Regions from separate parts of the Streptomyces sp. A0592 genome, predicted to be linked through region 1. Evidence: riboswitches for the same ligand, from Rfam matches in the RefSeq annotation. Region 1 holds a riboswitch; each other region holds the start of a gene.

Evidence for each region. Region 1 has a riboswitch for cyclic di-AMP ahead of E6U81_RS08110 (M23 family metallopeptidase). Riboswitches for the same ligand answer to the same signal wherever they lie in the genome.
Region 2: another riboswitch for cyclic di-AMP. It lies ahead of E6U81_RS24920 (transglycosylase family protein); the one in region 1 lies ahead of E6U81_RS08110 (M23 family metallopeptidase).
Region 3: another riboswitch for cyclic di-AMP. It lies ahead of E6U81_RS35800 (M23 family metallopeptidase); the one in region 1 lies ahead of E6U81_RS08110 (M23 family metallopeptidase).

The regions. Positions count from the first base shown of each region.
Region 1 covers NZ_SSBM01000004.1:122,332-125,598, forward strand. Annotated here, with positions in the region: gene E6U81_RS08105 (pitrilysin family protein) at 1-801, shown strand, start outside; cyclic di-AMP (ydaO/yuaA leader) riboswitch at 986-1,145, shown strand; gene E6U81_RS08110 (M23 family metallopeptidase) at 1,158-1,958, shown strand; gene E6U81_RS08115 (GntR family transcriptional regulator) at 2,167-2,844, shown strand; gene E6U81_RS08120 (HPr family phosphocarrier protein) at 3,093-3,267, opposite strand, start outside.
Region 2 covers NZ_SSBM01000019.1:69,679-72,945, reverse strand. Annotated here, with positions in the region: gene E6U81_RS24925 (transglycosylase family protein) at 52-1,083, shown strand; cyclic di-AMP (ydaO/yuaA leader) riboswitch at 1,364-1,535, shown strand; gene E6U81_RS24920 (transglycosylase family protein) at 1,539-2,246, shown strand; gene eno (phosphopyruvate hydratase) at 2,520-3,267, shown strand, end outside.
Region 3 covers NZ_SSBM01000049.1:28,978-32,244, forward strand. Annotated here, with positions in the region: gene E6U81_RS35790 (aspartate aminotransferase family protein) at 1-157, shown strand, start outside; gene E6U81_RS35795 (tyrosine-protein phosphatase) at 249-1,040, opposite strand; cyclic di-AMP (ydaO/yuaA leader) riboswitch at 1,323-1,530, shown strand; gene E6U81_RS35800 (M23 family metallopeptidase) at 1,535-2,506, shown strand; gene E6U81_RS35805 (SGNH/GDSL hydrolase family protein) at 2,670-3,267, shown strand, end outside.

The sequences.
Region 1 (3,267 bases):
GTACGCGCCTTCTACGAGGCCCACGTACGCCCCGCCACCGCCACCGCGGTGGTCGTCGGCGACCTGACCGGCATCGACCTGGACGCCGTGCTGGCGGACACCCTGGGCGCCTGGACCGGCGACACGGCCGAGGCCCGCCCCGTCCCGCCGGTGACCGCCGACGACACCGGCCGCGTGGTCATCGTCGACCGGCCCGGCGCGGTCCAGACGCAGCTGCTGATCGGCCGGATCGGGGCGGACCGCCACGACCGGGTGTGGGCGGCCCAGGTGCTCGGCACGTACTGCCTGGGCGGCACCCTCACCTCCCGCCTGGACAAGGTGCTGCGCGAGGAGAAGGGGTACACCTACGGGGTGCGCGCCTTCGGCCAGGTGCTGCGCTCCACCGCGGACGGCAAGGGCGCCTCGATGCTCGCCATCAGCGGCTCGGTGGACACCCCCAACACCGGACCGGCGCTGGAGGACCTCTGGAAGGTGCTGCGCACCCTCGCGGAGGGCGGCCTGACCGACGCCGAACGCGATGTGGCCGTGCAGAACCTGGTGGGCGTGGCTCCGCTGAAGTTCGAGACGGCCGCCTCGGTCGCCGGCACCCTGGCCGACCAGGTCGAGCAGGAGCTGCCGGACGACTACCAGGCACAGCTGTACGCGCAGTTGGCCGAAACCGGCACCGTGGAGGCCACCACGGCGGCCGTGAAGGCGTTCCCGGCGGACCGGCTGGTCACGATCCTGGTGGGCGACGCCGCACTGATCGAGGAGCCCGTGCGGGCCCTCGGGATCGGTGAGGTCACCGTCGTCACCAACTGACGCAGGGCGCAAGGGGCTCCGGCGGTTTTCCGCCGGAGCCCCTTTTTGTCCGTTTAGTGGTGAGGTTGCTTGTATGCGGTGTGGCGTACGCAACAAAAAGGCGCGTCTGTTTGGCGATTGACTGATGATCCGCCTAGCGTCGGGCGTGCTGTCCGTCAGTTGTGCCCGCCGCACCCGCGGCACCGGGCAGCGATCGCCGAGTCCCCGTCAGGCGCGAGCCTGGGGAGCCGGGGACCCACATCAGTCCCTGGGGTGAATCGGACCCCCTCGCAAGAGGAGGCCCGTAGGAGACCTTCCTGCTCCGAACCCGTCAGCTAACCCGGTAGGCGAGAAGGAAGGAAAGGATCAAACCCTTCATGGCGTTTGGCAGTCGTCCCGCTGGTACCGGCAAGCACCGTGGTTCCAGCCGCCTGAGCAAGAAGACCGCCGGCTACGCCGGTATCGCCGCGATCGCCACCACGGGCGTGGTCGGCTCCCTCGCCGCCCCGGCCTTCGCCGCGGACAACCACAGCAGCTCCGCCCCGGAGAACGGGCTGGGTGCCGTCGTCGTCGCCGAGGACCTGGCGGGCGACATCGAGGACCAGGCCGAGGCCCAGCAGCGCGCCGCCGAGCACGCCGCCGCCAAGGCGCAGGCCGAGGCCGACGCCAAGCAGAAGGCCGCCGAGTCCAAGCGCCTCGCCGAGGCCAAGGCGAAGGCCGAGCGCGAGGCCGCCGAGCGCGCCGCCCGCGAGGAGGAGCGCAAGCGCCTCAACACCTTCGTCTCCCCGCTGGACGACTCCTACGTCAGCACGCAGTACAAGGCGGGCGGCGGCATGTGGTCCTCCGGCAGCCACACCGGCATCGACTTCCACGCCGCCTCCGGCACCTCGGTCCACGCAGTGGGCTTCGGTACCGTCGTCGAGGCCGGCTGGGGCGGCGCGTACGGCAACAACGTCGTCATCAAGCACAACGACGGCACGTTCACGCAGTACGGCCACATGTCGTCGCTGAACGTCTCCGTCGGCCAGCAGGTCACCCCGGGCCAGCAGATCGGCCTGTCGGGCTCCACCGGCAACTCCAGCGGCCCGCACCTGCACTTCGAGGCCCGCAGCGGCTCGCAGTACGGCTCGGACATCGACCCGATCGCGTACCTGCGCTCGCACGGCGTCAGCCTCTGACCCCTCCGCGCCGCCCACCGGGCACAGCGCCAGCGCACCGCTTCACGAAGACCCCGCCTCCCGAGCCGGGGTCTTCGTGTTTTTGCGTTCGGACGCAATGTTTCGGATTTCCGTCCGCTCTCGAAATTATGCTGTGCTGCAATAGAGTCGATGCGTGCGCGTGAGTGCGCATGGGGGCTGGTGGTCGGAAATAGGCGGAGGTTCGGTCTTGCGTATTCCTGCGCACGCGGTATGCACGGCAATTCGCGACGACATCGTCTCCGGGGTGTTCGAACCGGGTGGCCGGCTGACCGAGGAGGTACTGGCCCGCCGGTACGGGGTCTCGCGCGTCCCGGTCCGCGAGGCCCTGCGGACGCTGGAGTCCGAGGGTTTCGTGACCACGCGGCGGCATGCCGGGGCCTGTGTGGCCGAGCCGACCGCGCAGGAGGCGGCGGATCTGCTGGAGCTGCGGATGCTGCTGGAGCCGCTCGCGGCCGCCAGGGCCGCCCGGCGCCGTACCGACGCGCACCTCAAGGTGCTGCGCGGGCTGGTCAGGCTGGGTCAGGAGCGGGCCAGGCGGGGCCAGGGCGAGGATCTGCGGGCGCTGGGGGGCTGGTTCCACGAGACGCTCGCACAGGCCTCCGGCAGCCCCGGACTGATCGCGCTGCTCACCCAGATGCGGCACAAGGTGGCGTGGATGTTCGTGGTGGAGGCGCCGGTCCGGCCCGCGGAGTCCTGGGCGGAACACGGTGCGATCGTGGACGCGGTGGCCCGCGGTGACGCCGAGCGGGCGCGGACGCTGGCCGCGGTCCACGCCGACCGCGCGGCGGCCGCGCACCGGCTGCGGCAGCGGTCGGCGGTGAGCAGTTCGCAACCTGCCGTAAACATGCCGAGCGGCCGGCATTAACAGGAGCCGTATACAAAGGGTGGAATAGCGCGAATTCGATGCGCGGGGCGATGCCCTGCGCCGAATTCCTGCGGGCGGGCGGAACGTCGTGCCGCGGAATGCTGCGCGGTGGAATGCTGCCCGGAGCGGCGGCGCCGGTCGGCTTTTCCGTGGGGCCGCATTTCCCCGGTTCCGGAAACGGCGAAGCCGCGGCCCCTTGCGGGGGTCGCGGCCTCGCCGTTCGCGTTGCGCGGGATGAACCCGAAGGGTCAGACGGTCTCGGGGAGCTCTTCGAGACCCTCGGCGACCAGCTTCGCGAGGCGGTCCAGTGCGGCCTCCGCACCCTCGGCCTCGGAGGCGAGGACGATCTCCTCGCCACCCTGGGCGCCCAGGCCCAGTACCGCCAGCATGGAGGCGGCGTTGACGGGGTCGCCGCCGGACTTC
Region 2 (3,267 bases), on a different contig from region 1:
AGGCCGCTAGGTTCTGCCGTTACCCCGCTGTTATGCGAAAGGTGATCCCTCATGCTCTCCGGGAACGGCCGTCACAGACGCCCCCGCCAGGTCCCCGCGCTGGTCGTCACAGCCGGTGTCACTGGCTCTGCGCTGGCCATGCCGCTGCTGGCTGCCACCAGCGCGACCGCTGCCGACACCACCACCTGGGACAAGGTGGCCGAGTGCGAGAGCGGCGGCTCGTGGAGCGCCAACTTCGGGAGCGGCGCCTACGGCGGGCTCCAGTTCACCCAGGAGGAGTGGCAGAAGGCCGGCGGTCTGGACTTCGCCGAGCGCCCCGACCTCGCGAGCCGTTCACAGCAGATAGCCGTGGCCGAGCGCGTGCTGGCCTCCCAGGGCCCGCAGGCCTGGCCGCTGTGCGCGGCCTCCGCCGGACTGGACCAGCAGGGTCCGGCCGCCGTCGTCGACCCCGGTCTGCCCGGCAGCGCCACCGCGGTGGGCCCCGCGCCGTCCCGCCCCGACGACGCCGTGCCCTCCACCACGGGCGGCAAGCCCGCCACGGACTTCGGGCTCCCGACCGCGGAGACGCCGAGCCCCTCGGGCTCCCCCTTCCTGATTCCCGACGCGCCGTCCGTCGGACTGCCCGTCATGCCCGCGCCCGACGTCCCGACGACGCCTCCGGCCGACCCGGGCACCCCGGTCGTCCCGACCGACCCGACGACCCCGCCGGTGAGCCCCACCGACCCGACGGTCCCGACCCTCCCGGCCGACCCGACGGCGCCCACGACCCCGCCGGTCACCCCGAGTCCGTCCCCGGCCGACCCGACCGCCCCCGTGGCGCCGACGACCCCGGCGACCCCGGACGCCACTCCTGCCGAGGGCAACGGCAAGCACCGCGGTGCCCCCTCGCCCGAGGAGGGCGCCCCGTCCGATGCTGCGGCGGACCCCGTCTACACGGTGCAGGCGGGCGACAGCCTGGCGACCATCGCGGTCGCCAAGGGCGTGAAGGGCGGCTGGAGCGGCCTCTACGCGGCCAACGAGCAGGTCATCGGCGGAGACGCCAACCTCATCAAGCCCGGGCAGAACCTGGATCTAACCACCTAATAAGGACAGTTGGTTCGCCCGGTAAGAACCTGATTGTCTGTTTTCTGCAAGTGAGACATGCGTCTCTTCCAGTCAACTGGCGTGTCCCGCCTCGGGGGTTCCGCAAACCCCGTTCTCACCTGCGCAAACACCCCCACGGGGAGCGCAAGTAGGGGCCGTTTCTCCCCGATGTTCCTGGTTGAGCATCGGGGAGAGACATGTCTACCTTCTGAGTCGCCCGCCACCGCGGGCTCCTTCGACCGCATCGCCGAATCCTGCCGGCGGACGGGGGGAACAGTCGTCGCGTAAAGCGCCGAAGGCAGGAGCGGGGGAACCAAGGTAGGTGCCGCGAGCGGCCGTTGAGAGACGGTCACGCAACCGGCTTGGGGTTAAGCGGGGCGCAAGGTCGCACCGCCGGGCACTCACAGGCCCGAACCCGACAGCTCACCTCGTAGGCGTCGGTGAGGAGAAACCTCATGCTGCTTTCCGGCAAGGGCAAGCACCGTCGCGGTTCCAAGGCCGTTCGCATCGTCACGCTCGCCGGTGTCGCCGGTGTGGCCGTCGCCGCCCCCCTGATGGCCGCGGGCGCCGCCAGTGCCGCCACCGCGTCCGAGTGGGACAAGGTCGCGCAGTGCGAGTCCGGTGGCAACTGGTCCATCAACACGGGCAACGGCTACTACGGCGGACTGCAGTTCTCGTCCTCCACCTGGTCCTCGTTCGGTGGCAAGTCGTACGCCCCGCAGGCCAACCAGGCCTCGAAGGCGCAGCAGATAGCCGTGGCCGAGAAGGTCCTCAAGAAGCAGGGCAAGGGCGCCTGGCCGCACTGCGGCAAGGGCCTGTCGAACTCGTCCTACACCGGTGGCGGCTCCACCGAGACCCCGGCCTCCACCAAGCCGAAGGCCGAGACGAAGAAGGTCGAGACCAAGAAGGCCGAGACCAAGGCCGCGCCGAAGAAGGACACCAAGCGCGCCGAGGCCCCGACCACCCGCTCCGAGCGCACCGAGGCTCCGGCCGCGCCGAAGACCGGCAACGGCTCGTACGAGGTCAAGCCGGGCGACACCCTGGGCACCATCGCCGAGGCCAACGGCGTCAAGGGCGGCTGGCAGCAGCTCTTCGAGCTGAACAAGGACATCGTCTCGGACGCCGACCTGATCTACCCGGGTCAGAAGCTGAAGCTCAGCTGAACCCCGCGGCAATAGCCGCAAAAGCGCACGCAACGCGCAGAATTCCCACCGCCCGGCGCCCTTCCCCCCACGCGCCGGGCGGCGGTGTGTGCGGCTCCGCGAGCCGGGAATCGAGAGTCGTATGTCCCGGAAGAGGGGTATTCGGTCCCTTTTTCGTCCCAGGGGTCGGGCGGTCGGCCGGTCGAACCCCGGAAGCCGGTTAGGCTCTAGGCGGCAAGGCCATCCCACGGCCTGACACGCCACCGCACACCCAGCGTCACATCCCAGAAGGAGATGCTCGTGCCGTCCATCGACGTCGTCGTAGCCCGGGAAATCCTGGACTCCCGAGGCAACCCCACGGTCGAGGTCGAGGTGGGCCTCGACGACGGCAGCACCGGCCGTGCTGCCGTTCCGTCCGGCGCCTCCACCGGTGCATTCGAGGCCATCGAGCTCCGTGACGGTGACCCCAACCGTTACATGGGCAAGGGTGTCGAGAAGGCCGTCCTCGCCGTCATCGAGCAGATCGGCCCGGAGCTCGTCGGCTACGACGCCACCGAGCAGCGCCTGATCGACCAGGCCATGTTCGACCTGGACGCCACCGACAACAAGGGCTCGCTCGGCGCCAACGCCATCCTCGGCGTCTCGCTCGCCGTCGCGCACGCCGCGTCCGAGGCCTCGGACCTCCCGCTCTTCCGCTACCTCGGCGGCCCGAACGCGCACCTGCTGCCCGTTCCGATGATGAACATCCTCAACGGTGGGTCGCACGCCGACTCCAACGTCGACATCCAGGAGTTCATGATCGCCCCGATCGGCGCGGAGTCCTTCTCCGAGGCGCTGCGCTGGGGCGCCGAGGTCTACCACACCCTCAAGAAGGTCCTGCACACCAAGGGCCTCTCCACCGGTCTCGGTGACGAGGGCGGCTTCGCCCCGAACCTGGAGTCCAACCGCGCCGCGCTCGACCTCATCATCGAGGCCATCAAGCAGGCCGGCTACACCCCGGGCAAGGACATCGCGCTCGCGCTCGACGTCGCCGCGTCCGAGT
Region 3 (3,267 bases), on a different contig from region 1:
GGTGATCAAGCTGATTCCGCCGCTGGTCCTGGGCGAGCAGGACGTGGACCGGTTCGTCGCCGCCTTCCGCGAGGTCATGGACGAGGCGCACGGCGGGTCCGGTCTGATGTGGGACTTCGGCAGGACGCTGGTGAAGCAGGCCGTCGCGGCGCGCTGACGACCTGCGTCCCCGCCCCCGGCCCGAGGCCCCGGGCTCCGGGTCCCGGGCTCCCGGCTTCGGGGCCCGGCTCCGGGTCCAGGGTCCCGGGTCAGACCAACAGCCGGTCCCGGAGCCGGTCGAGGGTCTCGGGCTTCAGCCCGAGGCCCTCCGCCAGGTAGCGGTCCACCCCGCCCCAGACCTCGTCGATGGTGTCGAAGGCGGCGACCAGGTACTCGGCGCGGGCGTCGAAGAGCGGCGCGAGCAGTTCCATCACCTCGGGCGAGCGGGCCTCGGCCGACTCGGAGCTGCGGCGCACGCGGTAGCGGCGGTGCGGGGCGTTCGACTCCAGGTAGTCCGCCACGATCGCCTCGCGCTCGACGCCGACGGCGAGCAGGGTGACGGCGACGGAGAGGCCGGCCCGGTCCTTGCCGGCCGCGCAGTGCAGGAGGGCGGGGACGCTGTCATCGGCGATGGCGTGGACGACCCGGCTGTGCTCGGCGGTGCGGGTCCGGATGATCCCGCGGTAGGAGTTCGCCATCCGGGCAGCGGCCTTGCCGTCGCCGAGGATCGCGCGGAGCTGGTCGAGGTCGCCGTCGCGGACCAGCCGCCAGAACTCCCGGCCGTCCGCCGGGTCCGAGAGCGGGATGTTGACGTTCCGCACGCCGGGCAGTTCGACGTCCGGGCCCTCCAGGGCATGGTCGGCGCCGTTGCGGAAGTCGAAGACGGTGTGGAGGCCGAGCGAAGCGAGGAACTCTGCATCGGTTTCCGTGGCATGTGCGAGATGTCCGCTTCGGAACAGTCGTCCCGTCCCGACCCTTCGACCATCAGAAGTCGGCAATCCGCCCACATCGCGGAAATTGCGCACTCCGGTCAGCTCCGGCTCCTGTATCTGCTGGGTCACGGGAACTCCTTCACCTTCTCTTGGGGCGTCTGTCCGAATTGAGCTGTTTGGCGCCAACTTGCCATATCCGGAGGCGAGATCGGGCACCGCCCCGTGAGCCAGATCATACGGTGACCGTGAGTGCCTGATCGTCAAAGCCGAATGGCCCGGTGGGGACGGCTGTTGGCGGAGCGGAATGGACGGAGGGTGACCGGAATTCCGGCGGTCCCTCATACCTGTGAATCCGTCAGGGAATTCACGGCTTGTTCGGCGTACCCGCAAGGGATTACCTTCGCGATCGATCCGGGTGGATCGCCGAATCCTGCCGCCGCCCGGAAACCGCAACCGAACCATTTCGCGCGGCAGGAGCGGGGGAACCAGGTAAGCCGCTGTGCCGGAGATCTTTTCTCCGATACGGCTCGGGGTGAAGTCGTTCATGTCCCGTACATGTGCGGCCGGACATCTCCAGTCCGAACCCGACAGCTCACCTCGCAGGCGCCGGAGAGGAATGCGTCATGCCTGCAAAGGGTAAGCACCGCCGTCCCAAGTCCCTTTCCATTTCCCGCGGATTCGCGGTCGCAGGCACCGGCGGCGCGGCCCTCGCCCTGCCGCTGATCGGCGCGGCCGGCGCCCACGCGGCCGGCGCCCCGGCGGCGGCCCCCGCCGTCGCACCCGCCGTGGCCCCGCAGGTCCCCGCCGCCCTCCAGGCCGCCCCGGCGGCCGCCGTGCAGGCCGCGCCGACCGTCTACACGGTCGTCCCGGGCGACTGCCTCTCCGAGATCGCCGCCGAGCGCAACCTCTCCGGCGGCTGGGAGCGGCTGTACGAGCAGAACCGCGAGGCGGTCGGCAGCGACCCGTCGCTGATCCACCCCGGCCTGAAGCTGACCCTCGGCGGTCGCGGCGAGGCCTCCCCGGTCGACGCCGCGCCCGCCCCGCGCGCCGTCCCCGCCCCGCGCACCGCCCCCGAGTCCGCTGCGAAGGCGGCCCCGAAGGCCGAGTCGAAGCGGGCCGGGCAGCCCGCCGCCCCGCAGGCGCAGCAGGACTCCGCCCCGGAGGCGCCCGCCGCCGCGCAGCCGGCCGCCTCCGGATTCGTGGCCCCGGTCAGCGGTGGCATCTCCACCCAGTACAAGGTCGCGGGCGCCATGTGGTCCTCGGGCTACCACACCGGTGTCGACTTCATCGCGGCCATGGGCACCACCGTGAAGGCCGTCGGCGCGGGCACCGTGGTTTCCGCCGGCTGGAGCGGCTCCTACGGCAACGAGGTCGTCATCCGGCACGCCGACGGCAAGTACTCCCAGTACGCCCACCTGTCCCAGCTCTCCGTCTCCTCCGGCCAGAGCGTCACCGCCGGCCAGAGCCTCGGACTCTCCGGCTCCACCGGCAATTCGACCGGCCCGCACCTGCACTTCGAGATCCGCACGAGCCCGTCCTACGGCTCGGACATGGACCCGATCGCCTACCTCCGCTCGAAGGGCGCCAGCCTCTGACGGCAGCCGCCGACGGAGCACGGACACGCGTGGGGCCGGGACCCGAGGGGGGTCCCGGCCCCACGTGTACTTATTCCTTATCTCCCGCGTGGTACAGATCACGGCCCGTCAACCCCTCATTACGTTGGCGTAGGTTGGTTACGGGAGTGAAGGATGGGTTCTCGTGGCAGCGACGACGACGAAACTCAAGAACATCGGCTCGTACGCGGCGATCGGGGACAGCTTCACAGAGGGCGTGGGGGACCCGGGGCCGGGGGAATCTTTTCTGGGCTGGGCGGACCGGCTCGCCGTGCTCCTGGCCGATCAGCGCGAAGAGCACGACTTCCGGTATGCGAATCTCGCGGTGCGCGGGAAGCTCCTCGACCAGATCGTGGCGGACCAGGTACCGAGAGCCAAGGCCCTCGCCCCGGACCTGGTCACCTTCTGCGCGGGCGGCAACGACATCATCCGGCCCGGCAGCGACCCGGACGACGTGGCGGAACGGTTCGAGGCGGCCGTGGCCGACCTCACCGGAGCCGTCGGCCACGTCATGATCACCACCGGCTTCGACACCCGCGGCGTGCCGGTCCTCAAGCACATCCGGGGCAAGGTCGCGACGTACAGCGCGCACGTGCGCGCCATCGCCGACCGCTACGACTGCCCGGTGCTCGACCTGTGGTCGCTGAGGTCCATACAGGACCGGCGCGCCTGGGACGCCGACCGGCTCCACCTCTCGCCCGAGGGCCACACCCGCGTCGCACTGCGCGCCGGGCAGGTGCTCG